3 regions of the Lysinibacillus sp. RU7 genome follow, and region 3 is predicted to be linked to each of the others. Evidence: riboswitches for the same ligand, from Rfam matches in the RefSeq annotation. Region 3 holds a riboswitch; each other region holds the start of a gene.
The links. Region 3 has a riboswitch for cobalamin ahead of AC3II9_RS05240 (glutaredoxin family protein). Riboswitches for the same ligand answer to the same signal wherever they lie in the genome.

Region 1 (4,436 bases), on a different contig from region 3:
AAAAATCGCTACTAAAAATAAAACGCCTACTAAAAAACTACTCATATAAAGTGCCCATTTTTTGTTCACGAAGCATCCTCCTTTATACGAATACGCGGATCAATCCATGCACACACCAAATCAGCCATAAAATTAATTACGATATAGAAGAAACCAATGATAAAGATAAATGCCTGTAAAACGGAATAATCACGCGCTGTAATCGCTTCTACAATAAAACGACCCATACCTGGAATCGTAAAGACAATCTCGACAATTGCTGCTCCGCCTAGCAGCACACCGATCGTCATGGCGAGTGACGTAATTAATGGTGTGAGCGTCCCTTTAAAAATATGACGACGAATAATAATATGCTCTGGTACTCCACGCGCTCGCGCAAATGTCACAAATGGCTGATCCATTTGCTCAATCATGCTCGTCCGAATCATGCGTACATAATACGGGACAACCCCTAGTGCCAACGTTAAAGCAGGTAATATCATCGTATCTACTGTTCCCCAGCCCATTAACGGTAATAAATCGAGCTTTAATGCCACCGTATAAACTAACACAAAGGCTAACCAAAAGCTCGGCATCGAAGCAATCGAGAAAATCGTTAAGCGCGTCATGCGGTCAAACCAAGAGTCACGTTTCACAGCACTGATGATCCCAATTGGTACACATAGCAACAAAATAAAAAGAAATGCAACAACCGCTAGCTGCATCGTCACACCAAAACGGCTAAATAGCTCCGTGCTTACAGGATTATTCGTCATAAAGGATGTACCAAAATCGAACTGAATAGCACCTGATAGCCATTGTACGTACTGTGTGAACATAGGCTGATTTAGCCCATGTTCCTCACGTACTTGTTCCATCGCCTCTTCGGTTACAGGCAATTGATTAGCTTGAAAATATGCCTCTATTGGATCAACGGGCATCACGCGTACTAAGAAGAAGGCAATGATTGTGATCCCCCATAGCGCTAGCACCATGCTCAGTAGACGTTTCGTTAAAAATTGCCCCATCTCATCACTTCATTTCATACAAATTGATTGGTACTTCGTATTGTTGTGGGGAGAATGTAATCGTTTCGAATACATCGTTCGCCACTAAATAATTTTGACGATATGAAATGGGCATGAAAATCGCTTCACTTTGAATCGTTTGAATAATACTTTCGTACAGCGCGTGACGCTCTGCTTCATCGGTTGAACGAATCACACGTGTAATATCATCCGTTAACTTCGCATTCGACTCAATACCCGCTTTCGCATAAAAACCGATTTGCTTTTCACCTGTCATTGTACGCAGGTACATATGCGGATCATAAGGCGCTCCCCATGTATCATTGAACATGAGATTATATTCGCCTTCTTTTGAACGCATATAGACTGTTTGACTTTCTTCCCCCATTAAATTGACTTCCACACCAATCTCTTTCCATACACCTTGCAAATATTCAAAGATGGCCTTATGCACTTGCTCACTGCTGTTATAAGGAACTGTCAGTGTCAACGTTTCACCATTCTTTACTCGTATACCTGTCTTTTCATCCATTACCCAGCCTGCTTCATCCAAAATAGCAGCCGCTTTTTGTACGTCATAAGCATATGATTCTACTTCAATATCACTATAAGGGAAGCCCGGTGCAAATAATGAACGTGCTTCTTGCTCTAAACCGTTTAATACGTGCTCCACAATCGTTTGTCGATCAAGTGCATGCTGTAATGCGATACGTACTGCCTTCTCTTGTGTCACACCGTATGTTGTATTGAAAGATAAAATACGTGTTGATAAAGGCTCTGACACTTTTGTGACGTACTGATTATTTTGCTGTAATGTCGCAAATTCAGCTGGTACAAGCTGCCCACTACCAAAAATGAGATCAATATCTCCTTTTTCTAAGGCCATCATACGTGCTTGGGAATCTGCAATCACTTTTACTACTACTTTTTTAATTGACGGCTTTTTACCCCAATAGTTTTCATTACGTGTAAATTCTGCATAACGATCTTGCTCATACGCAGTTAAAATCCACGGACCTGTACCGATTGCTTTTTCAATCCCATCTGCTGTACTACCACTTTCCGGGAATCCCGCGTCCCCTAGCATACGAAGCGGACGAATAAGTGATAACTCTTGTAGGAACGGATAATACGCCTCTTTCAAATGAATTTTTACCGTTGTATTATCCACCACTTCTACTTGGTCAATAACAGTCACTACCTCTAACCAGCTATGTGCTGCACTATTTGCGATAACGGTATCAAAATTACGTTTTACATTTTCAGCTGTAAGCAATGAACCATCAGAATATTGCACACCTTCACGTAGCTTGAATGTATAAATCTTCCCATCCAATGACATGTCCCATGATTCCGCTAATCCAGGTGAAATCGTGCCATCGTTTTCATACACCACTAACGGATCATACAACATTGCTTGAGCAAACATTTCATTTGGCGAATATAAATGTGGATTCACTTCCCCAATATCCTTTGGCCAAGACATCACTAGTGTATTACTTGATTCCTTTGCAGATGTAGCTGCTGTTTGCTCATCATCTCCACACGCTGTTAACAACATCAATATCATTACTGATATGAATAAAATATAAATACGCTTCACTGTTATTCCTCCTATTTTCTAGAAAATGATTCTTATTATCACCCTGATTGATACGTCATTTCACCGCATAGTAAACATCTTGTTTATGTATCCTTGTCATTTCTTGACTGAAAATGACTTGAGAAATAATATCATTTTTCATAAATACTATTCCTTATCAATTGCTAAAATCACTAAATACTTTATGAACGATTTACTTTTATCTCCTCCATGCTTGAATTATGAATCTACTATAGTAGTAATGATTACTATTATCAATTAAATTATACACTTTTCATTTAAAATAACAATCTTCTTTTTTCATTAACAAAAAAGTGCATAAAAAAATACACTTCCTAAGAGAAAGTGCATGGGTGCATTAGTAAATAAGCAAATTGAACATTTGCTTTACTTCGCACCTATCCTCGTAGGTTGAATCGGGCTTAATTTTTGGCAGGTCTCCTGGCTTATCATCAATGCTCCTCACACCTTCCCGTTATAAAACAGTGGCTTCTATGTGATTTGCTCCGAATTACAGTTGCGGGACAGCGACGGACTTTCACCGTACTTCCCTTTTAAGCTAATTCGCATTAGCACCAAAAATCATTCAGTTTTATCATTATGGAACAGTTTAACAATAACAGTAATAAATTTCTATATTTATTTTGTTTGAAATTTCAAACAAAATTATAAAAATAAAACAAAATAGCCCAGACAGATTGGGCTATGAATAGTTCGTTAATATGGATTTTTTTGATAAAAATAATTTGGTTTATGAATGATATTAGGAATTGGTTGATGGAAAATATGTGTTGTAGCTGGCGATACAGGTGGGATTAACCACGTCCAGTTGCCTGTGACATCACGATTGGATTTCCCTTCCTGCTCTTGAAACAACTTAAATTGTTGTGCGGCTGTATGATGGTCAACAATGCTGACACCCGCCTCCTTAAAGGAATGCAGTACCGCAATGTTCAATTCCACTAAAGCACGGTCCTTCCATAATGAACTATTTGTCTCACGCTTCAGTCCCATTACATCCGCTACTTTTGGCAAACAATTATAACGATTCGTATCTGCCAAATTGCGTGCGCCAATCTCTGTACCCATATACCAACCATTAAACGGCGCGGCCTCAAAATCAATGCCACCACAATTAAAACGCATACTCGAAATAATCGGCACCGCATACCATTTTAATTGTAGCTTTTGAAAGGCAGGATACTCAGGATGTGTAATGTCTACTTCCAGTACATACGATTTTGGAATCTCAAACCACTTAGGCTGTTTACCATCTACCTGAATGACGAGTGGTAACACATCGAATGGTGTGCCCTCCCCCTGCCAACCAAGCTTCATACATTGTCTTGTGAAAGTAACCGAATCTGGATCACCAACAATGCCCTTCGTCGTTTCATACCCTGCGTAGCGGATAAGCTGGTGATTCCAAACGCGTACCCTCTTTGATGCAAACACTGTAATAGCAGGACGAATTTTCCCTTCGTTTGTTGCATAGTCAATGTGCCTCAGTAATGCGCGAAAAATATCTTCCTCATTTTGTAGACTGCGCTCATCAAATACATGCAGTGACTGCCAAAAAAGACGCCCGATACATTTATTACTATTTCGCCAAGCAACGCGCGCACCAAATTCTAATTCATCAAAAGTCGGTTCATAGCTACCGATTACTTGGATTTCGGCTACACGCTGCTGTAACCATACTTCGGTCATTTCTTTTTCTTGTTTATATTTATTTAAAAACTCGATTACTTCTTGTCGTTCACGTTCATTTTTTAATAATAAGTTCATCTGCTGACGCCTCCATTGCTTTCATTTTAGAAGAAGGA
Region 2 (4,436 bases), on a different contig from region 3:
TGAACGATGTAGGAACTGAAGTGAAAATAAAGCTCGTTTCTTCTATTATCCCGACAGAGGGTGAATTAGAAACATATGAGATGTGGTTACAAGGAACCTTTATTGAAAAAGCGGGGACGCACTATTTACGATATGAGGAAGTACAGGATGATAAAACAATCCGTACGACAGTCAAATTAACAGATGAGCAGGCGGTTATTATGCGCAAGGGCGGCTTGAATATGCGCTTGCCACTCAACACAAAACAAAAGGAACAAGGTCATTACGATAGCCCGTACGGCATGATTCCACTAGTAACAAAAACCTATCAACTATCGTATGAGCGACGAGAGGCAAGTGGCGAGTTTAAAACGCAGTATGATTTAATTCTCGGCGGTACGTCAGTCGGCAACTATACGTTACAAATACATTATACGGAGGTACAACTATGAACGCAGTAGAACAACTACAACAACAAATTAAAGCTGCGCTTGCTGCTGCTGCTGTGAAAGCAGGCTTAGTAGAAGAGGCAAGTGACTTAACTATTCATTTAGAAACACCGAAGGATAAAGCAAACGGTGACTTTGCAACAAACTTAGCGATGCAATTAACAAAGATTGCGAAAAAGCCGCCACGTGCGATTGCAGAGGCGATTTTAAAAAATCTTGAAACAGCAGGGACAGATATTGAGAAAATCGACATCGCAGGTCCTGGCTTTATGAACATTACAGTACGTAAAGATTTCCTTGCAGGTGTTGTGAAAGCTGCTTTTGAGCAAGCTGAAAACTACGGTCGTTCAAACGCTGGGGCAGGTGAAAAAGTACAAGTAGAGTTCGTATCAGCAAACCCAACAGGTGATTTACATTTAGGTCACGCGCGCGGGGCTTCTGTTGGTGACTCTTTATGTAACGTAATGGATTTTGCCGGCTACAATGTTTCACGTGAATACTATATTAACGATGCAGGGAATCAAATTAACAACTTAGCATACTCGTTAGAAGCACGTTACAAGCAGGCTTTAGGCATGGATGCTGAAATGCCAGAAGACGGCTACCATGGTCCAGATATTATTGAAATTGCAGGTCAGTTAAAAGAAGAGTTTGGTGCAGACATTTTAGAAAAATCAGATGAAGAGCGTTTCAAATTTTTCCGTGAGCATGGACTGCGCCTAGAGTTAGCGAAATTGCAAAAAGACTTAGCGAATTTCCGTGTTGAATTTGATGTATGGTATTCAGAAACATCTTTATACAACAATGGCAAAATCGATGTAGCATTAGATAAATTAAAAGCAAATGGTCACGTATTTGAAGAGGAAGGTGCCACTTGGTTCCGTTCGACAACATTTGGTGACGACAAAGACCGTGTATTAATCAAAAACGATGGCTCTTACACATACTTAACGCCGGATATCGCCTACCACGAAGATAAATTACAACGTGGTTTCGATAAGCTGATTAATATTTGGGGCGCTGATCACCACGGATATATTCCGCGTATGAAAGCAGCAATCGAGGCGCTTGGCTATAATCGCGGGACATTAGAAGTAGAAATTATCCAAATGGTACAGTTATACAAAAACGGCGAGAAATTTAAAATGTCGAAGCGTACAGGTAATGCGGTCACAATGCGTGAATTAGTAGAAGAAGTAGGCTTAGATGCCGTTCGTTACTTCTTCGTGAAAACAGCAGGCGACTCGCATATGGATTTCGACCTAGATTTAGCGGTATCACAATCAAATGAAAACCCAGTGTACTATGCACAATATGCACATGCACGTATTGCATCAATTTTACGTGCAGCAGGTGAGCAAGGCTATGCAGCTTCACTTGATAACCTTGGCCTACTAACAGCAGAAAAAGAAGAAGAGGTACTGAAAAAAGTAGGAGCATTCCCGCAAGTCGTGGCAGATGCAGCGAAACACCGCACACCACACCGTATTGCTAACTACATTCAAGACCTAGCGGCAACGTTCCACAGCTTCTATAATGCTGAAAAAGTGATTAACCAAGACAATAAAGAGTTAACAGAAGCACGTTTAGCGTTAATCACAGCCGTTAAAACAACATTAGCGAACTCTCTACGTTTAATCGGCGTATCAGCTCCTGAAAAGATGTAATCAATAATAAGCGAACGCAATCTTTCATCGTTCTGTAGCGAAAGGCATAGCCGACAGCTACAAACGCTCTAAAACTAATTGGCGTAAGTGCACCTGAAAAAATGTAATCATCGTAAGCCATCCTTTATGGGTGGCTTTCATTAATTTCTACGACGTATTTGGGGATTGTATAAGCAACACTAGAGTTTTCAGAAAATTATTCTTTTCAAAACGGAGATTTCAGCTATAATAGAAATGTTAGACAATTTGATAAGTAGTAAAGGTTCTTTGCCGTGTGCAAAGATAATAGGGAAGTCGGTGTAAGTCCGACGCGGTCCCGCCACTGTAACTGCTAGCTTGCTTATAAAAAACCACTGATTCATTCGGGAAGGGATAAGCCAGCGTTCGATGCATAAGCCAGGAGACCTGCCTTTATGAACACCAAGATAACCTACGAGGATAGGAAGGTGGCTTTTAAGTATAGATGTTATACGTAATGTTAGCCTTTTCCAAAGTCTCTCGTACTAGAGAGGCTTTTTTTATTTACAAATTTATCTATCTTTACAAACGTGCCACCATCTTAGGTTAATTGGATGAAAGGGATATCTTTCGGATAATAGGAGGAACAACAAATGAAGAAGTTTTGGCAGTTAGCCGCATCAGCAACACTTGCATTAACTATGCTTGTAGCATGTGGAACAGAAAAGGAAACAGAAACACAACAAAAGGAAGGTGCTGTCGTTGTAGAAGAAAATAATGAGACAGTCTTTCCAGTAACAGCTGTAGATGCACTTGGTAATGAAATTACATTAGAAGAAGCACCAGATCGTATCGTGTCGTTAACACCATCCAATACAGAGATTTTATTTGGTCTTGGCCTTGATGAAGAAATTGTTGGTGTGAATGACAATGATAATTATCCCGCGCAAGTAGAGGATAAGACACGTGTAGGTGGTATTGAATATAATGTCGAAACAATTGTTTCATTACAGCCGGATATTGTCTTTGCACATGAATCGAGCATGTTTTCACTTGAAAGTGCGATTGCACAATTAGAGGCATCAGGTATTACTGTATTCGTTGTTGACAATGCAGAAACCTTTGAAGAAACATATGACACGATTGAAGTGGTAGGCACATTAACAGGAAAAGAGGATGAGGCGGAAGAAGTCATCTCATCTATTAAAACAAAACTAGCAGATATTGAAGCGAAATTAGAAGGAGTTGAACCAAAAACAGCCTTTATGGTTGTTGGAGGAGCACCTAATATTTATGTTGTTGGGCAAAATACATTTATGAATGAAATGCTGAAGTTTATTCATGTTGAAAACGCCGTAAAAGAAGAGGGCTGGCCAATGTATAGCCCTGAACAATTCCTTGCAGCAAATCCAGATTCCATCATTTTCACTTATGAGGGGGATGATGAAACAATTAAAAATACCCCAGCCTTTGCGAACATGACAGCGGTAAAAAATAATGCATTAACAGTCGTAGATGGCAATACAACAAGTCGTCAAGGTCCACGTATTGCAGATGGTGTTGAATCGATCGCAAAAGCAATTTATCCAGAGGTCTTTAATGACTAAAAAATACATAGCGGCTTATGTACTTTCTATCGCTATTTTACTAGTGAGTATATGGTGTGGGATATCGATTGGTTCGGTATCTGTTCCACTTTCTACATTGTGGGATGTGGAAGCCAATCCAACCGCTTATAGTATTTTATGGCATATTCGAATGCCGCGCGTCATACTAGCTGCATTAGTCGGCGCCTCACTGGCAATTGCCGGTGCGGCGTTTCAAGGCTTGCTCAAAAATCCGCTTGCTGATCCATATACACTTGGGATTTCATCTGGTGCATCAGTAGGTGCTGTTTTTACATTGTTCTTTAGTGTCTCCATTCCGGTATTTGGCCTGTTTACATTGCCTGTTTTTAGTATGGCAGGCGCTTTAGTGACACTTTTAATTGTTCTAGGCTTTGCACGAGTAGTAGACCGAACAATGAAAATGGAGACATTAATTTTAACAGGGATTATATTTAGTTCGTTTTTAGGCTCCTGTATTTCGCTCATGATTGCACTTACGGGCGAAGAGCTTCGTTCGATTATGGGTTGGCTGTTAGGGAGTGTGTCCATGCGCGGCTGGCCATATGTCAAAATGATTTTACCGTTTGTCATCATAGGCACCATTATTCTTTGGTTTAATCGCCGCGAGTTAAATGCGATGATTTATGGCGAAGAACGGGCGAAATATTTAGGGGTCGATGTCAAACGAAGCAAGTATATTATTTTGATCGGTGGCTCGATGTTAACGGGTGCTGCTGTAGCTGTATCCGGCACGATTGGTTTTGTCGGACTAGTTG
Region 3 (4,436 bases):
AGGAAAATGGTATAGCGTACAAGATGAGCAAGTAGGACGAGATATTGTAACAGGTCAAGTGGAAGATCAGCACATGATTTACAATATGACGCAAGATGGTTTAGCACAAGCAACGCCAACTTTTACAAAAGGTATATCGAAAACGAAAGTATTAAAACGAAAAGAAAAATCCAGTGCGACAAAAAAAGCGATATTATTTGTTGGACATGGCAGCAGAGTAGAAGCTGGAAATGATGAAGTGCGTGAGTTTATAGAACGTACAACCTACTTAATCGACCCTGCTATTTTAGTAGAAACATGCTTTTTAGAATTCGCTTCACCGAATATTGAAGACGGGATCGAGCTTTGTGTTGAAAAGGGCGCAGAGGAGATTCATGTGATTCCCATCATGCTACTCCATGCGGGACATTCTAAAATGCACATCCCAGCAGAGATTGAGCATGCAAGAGAACAATTCCCAGGCATCACCTTCACGTACGGGCAAACGATTGGGATTCATGCGGGAATTTTTGAAATTTTATTGGAACGGTTAAAAGAAATTGGCTTTGACCCATATCAAAAACATGAAGATACAGCCATCTTATTGGTAGGACGTGGTGGAAGCGATGAAGAAGCGAACGGGGATTTCTATAAAATTTCACGTTTACTTTGGGAAAAGCTTGACGTTCCTTGGGTAGAAAGTGCGTTTATGGGTGTCGCAACGCCAACAGTTGACGAGGGCATCGAGCGCTGTGTGAAGTTTGGAGCGAAAAAAATCATTATGCTGCCATACTTCCTATTTACAGGTATTTTAATGAAGCGCATGTACAAAATGCGTGATAACTACCAAGTGACCTATCCAGAGGTTGACATTCAAATTGCCAATTATTTTGGCTATCATCCAAAGTTACAACATGTCCTTGTCGAACGTGCCGAGCAAGCGATGAATGGGTCATCGACAGGGATGCAAGATTTAGAGAACTTTAGAAAATATGCAGAAGAGCATGGATATGAGCATCACCACCATCATCATTAAAAAAGAATGCTTACGATGTTTATAGAGGGGGCTTATTCACTTATTGGACAAGCCTCCTTTCGTGTGCAGTAAAATACCTTCTGATAAATTTTGCGAATAAAGAAATAGTGTGATTTTGCGCTACTTATTAGCTAAAAATAACCGAATGAAATCAAACTTTGTAAGCAATTTCAAAAATAGCTTTGCAGAACATTTCAAGACATGCTATACTAAGTTCTGTTGAAATAAAACAATATATTGTGTTAGTTCTAGTGAGGGTACTACTATATGTAGTTTAAAAGGGAAGAACGGTGTAAATCCGTCGCTGTCCCCGCAACTGTAAATGCTGACGATGACGAAACAATCCACTGTACATTTTGTATGGGAAGGAGCGTCAAAGGATGAAGCAAAGCCAGGAGACCTGCCTACCTAGACGACTGTACATTTCTTCGGGGGATAGGAAATGGAGGCGGACTCTTTTTTTGACGTTTCCATTTCAAGCTACCTCATTGTTAGGTAGCTTTTTTTATTTTATATGAGAAAGGAAGAATAGTATGAAACTATATACAAAAACAATTTGCCCAAAATGTTTATGGGTGAAATCAGAACTACAACAGGCAGGGTTATCAGCAGATTGGATTAATATTGATCATGACACAGCTGCTATGGAGAAAATACAGCAGGCAGGTTTCTCCTCTGTACCGATTTTAGAAGTGAACGGTGAACTGATCGGGGATATTCCAAACATCCTCTCGAAAATTGAAGCGATGCAAGCATGATTGTATATGCAAGTCGCACAGGAAACGTACGCTATGTGACACAAACTTTACAACTACCAAACATTGAAATGAATGAAGTACAACAACTAACAACACCCTTTTTATTATTTACATATACAGACGGTTTAGGCGATATTCCCGTACGAGTAGAACGGTTTATGAAACAACATTACAAGCTTTGTAGAGGGGTCATTGTCAGTGGGAATAGCAATTTTGGTCATCAAGTGTTTGGACAAGCAGGCGATAAATTAGCCGCGCTGTATAACATTCCACTTGTATGTAAATTAGATTTGCGTGGCACAGCGAAGGATTATGCGGCAATTCAAGCATTTTACTATGAGCATATACAGGAGGGACAGCATGAAGCAGTATTTGAAATTAAATAATGAGGTGCTTAATCGTTATCGCGCAACAGGCGAGCTCGATTTAGTGAAGGACTTAGAGGCAACGAGACGCTACTTTTTAGAAGATGTCAATGTACGTATGCGTTATTTCATTGATTTAGAGGAAAAGCTGCGCTATTTAGTGGATGAAGGCTATTATGAGCCAGCATTTTTAGATATGTACTCATTTGACTTCATTAAGCGTTTATACAAAAAGGCGTATGCGTATCATTTTCGTTTCCCGTCTTTCATGAGTGCAAGTAAATTTTATGAAAGCTATGCGATGAAAAGTCGCGATGGCAAAGAGATTTTAGAAAAGTATGAGGACCGAATCGTTATTATTGCGCTGTATTTAGCACAAGGTGATGAGCAGTTAGCAGAGCGCGCGGTGGAAGCGATAATGGAAGCATACCAACCAGCTACCCCAACAGCGCTTAATAGCGGAAAAAAAGCACGCGGTGAGCTAGTAAGCTGCTTTAAGCTAACGATGGACGATACGATGAACTCCATTGCTGAAAATATCGGCTACTGTTTAGAGCTTTCCCGCCTTGGTGGTGGTGTTGGTGTGAACTTGACAGATTTACGCCCACTCGGTGATCCGATAAAAGGAATACTGAACCGAGCAAGTGGTGTCATGCCGGTTGCGAAGTTACTTGAAAACTCGTTCAGCTACTCCAATCAACTCGGACAACGTAACGGATCAGGTGTTGTGTATTTAAATATTTTCCATGGCGATATCGAAAGCTTTATTTCATCAAAAAAACCAAATGCTGATGATAAAATTCGGCTTGCGACATTATCCACAGGCATTATTATTCCAAGCATTTTCTTTGAGTTAATGCGAAGAGACAAAGATATCGTTCTATTTAGCAGTTACGATATTTATAAGGAATATGGCAAGCGGATGTCTGAAATATCAATTTCAGAGATGTATTATGAGCTACTCGATAATCCGAATATTCGTAAATTGAAGAGATTGAATGCGAGAAAGCTTTATACAGAAGTGAAAAAAGCGCAGTTTGAATCGGGTTATCCGTTTGAAATCTTTGATGATAATGTGAACAATGCCCATCCGTTAAAAAACATCGGGCGTGTCAAAATGTCTAATTTGTGTACAGAAATTTTACAATTTCAGGAAACGAGTGTGATTACCGATCAAGATCAGCCGAATGAATACGGCATGGATGTGTCGTGTAATTTAGGCTCGATTGATATTTACAAAGCGACGAAAGTACAAGATTTTGATGTGCTCGTAGATACAGCGGTACGTTTACTGACGAATGTATCGAAAATGACCTACATTAAAAATGTACCATCTGTCGCAAAGGCAAATGAACGTATGCATTCAATTGGATTAGGTGTCATGAATTTACACGGTCATCTCGCGACAGAAGGGATTCGTTATGGCTCAGAGGAATCCATCGAATTTATGGATCATTTTATGGAAGCGATCAATTACTTTAGTTTGAAATCATCAATGGAAATTGCAAAGGAAACAGGCCAAACATTTTACCGATTTGCGGATAGTGATTACGCGAATGGTGAATATTTCAAACCGTATACGAACAAAGAGTTGTCGCAATTATCGGATAGCGCGAAAAAAGCGTTAGGTAATGTGCCGTTCATTACAAAGGAAATGTGGCAGGAACTTCAGCAGCAAGTAGAGCAGTATGGTTTGTTCCATGCTTACCGACTTGCGGTTGCTCCAACGGGTAAATAAATTGCCCCTTTATTCAGTGATGAGTATCGATAACCTCTCGAATTGACGGGGAATCCCTAAAGACTTCTACACTAAATCATAATAGTGATATATATGATGGCTAAGCTAACCACTTAGGTAAAGTAAAAGAGAGAAGTATGTAACAATGGGAAATCCGCAGCGAAGCATCTTATAATAGTAAGATGAACGTTCAACGACTAAGTGGGAGGAATCTCAAAATATGAAAAAAGAATGTTTAAACTGTATTGAAGTTTATTTTGAGATTAAGATATAGTCTGCACTCTAAGGAAACTTAGAGAGGTGAGCGGAAAACAGTAACGACTCACCCATCGTATCTATACGAGAGTAACAAAATGGAGTATTTCCTATATCCGCTCGTGCACGGCTAGCATTAGTCCGATTACGGAACGCGTGGAAATTCGTGATTATGCAGATAGCCGTACGATTTATCCGATGCCGTTTTTAACAAATGATAACGAGCATTTATATACAGAAGCATACGATGTCAATCCGTACGATTTAATAGACTTATACGCAGCAGCACAGCAACATGTTGACCA

Region 1: linked by a shared signal. The riboswitch ahead of nikA (nickel ABC transporter substrate-binding protein) and the one ahead of AC3II9_RS05240 (glutaredoxin family protein) in region 3 are both predicted to bind cobalamin.
Region 2: linked by a shared signal. The riboswitch ahead of AC3II9_RS02575 (ABC transporter substrate-binding protein) and the one ahead of AC3II9_RS05240 (glutaredoxin family protein) in region 3 are both predicted to bind cobalamin.

The regions. Positions count from the first base shown of each region.
Region 1 is NZ_JBYQFK010000036.1:32,303-36,738, forward strand. Features, by position in the region: gene AC3II9_RS19640 (ABC transporter permease) at 1-69, opposite strand, end outside; gene nikB (nickel ABC transporter permease) at 66-1,007, opposite strand; gene nikA (nickel ABC transporter substrate-binding protein) at 1,012-2,610, opposite strand; cobalamin riboswitch at 3,025-3,205, opposite strand; gene AC3II9_RS19655 (nitric oxide synthase oxygenase) at 3,328-4,398, opposite strand.
Region 2 is NZ_JBYQFK010000002.1:211,936-216,371, reverse strand. Features, by position in the region: gene AC3II9_RS02585 (YwiB family protein) at 1-431, shown strand, start outside; gene argS (arginine--tRNA ligase) at 428-2,095, shown strand; cobalamin riboswitch at 2,339-2,522, shown strand; gene AC3II9_RS02575 (ABC transporter substrate-binding protein) at 2,707-3,660, shown strand; gene AC3II9_RS02570 (FecCD family ABC transporter permease) at 3,653-4,436, shown strand, end outside.
Region 3 is NZ_JBYQFK010000005.1:66,138-70,573, reverse strand. Features, by position in the region: gene AC3II9_RS05245 (CbiX/SirB N-terminal domain-containing protein) at 1-1,015, shown strand, start outside; cobalamin riboswitch at 1,254-1,437, shown strand; gene AC3II9_RS05240 (glutaredoxin family protein) at 1,549-1,773, shown strand; gene nrdI (class Ib ribonucleoside-diphosphate reductase assembly flavoprotein NrdI) at 1,770-2,159, shown strand; gene nrdE (class 1b ribonucleoside-diphosphate reductase subunit alpha) at 2,134-3,876, shown strand; gene AC3II9_RS05225 (hypothetical protein) at 4,210-4,436, shown strand, end outside.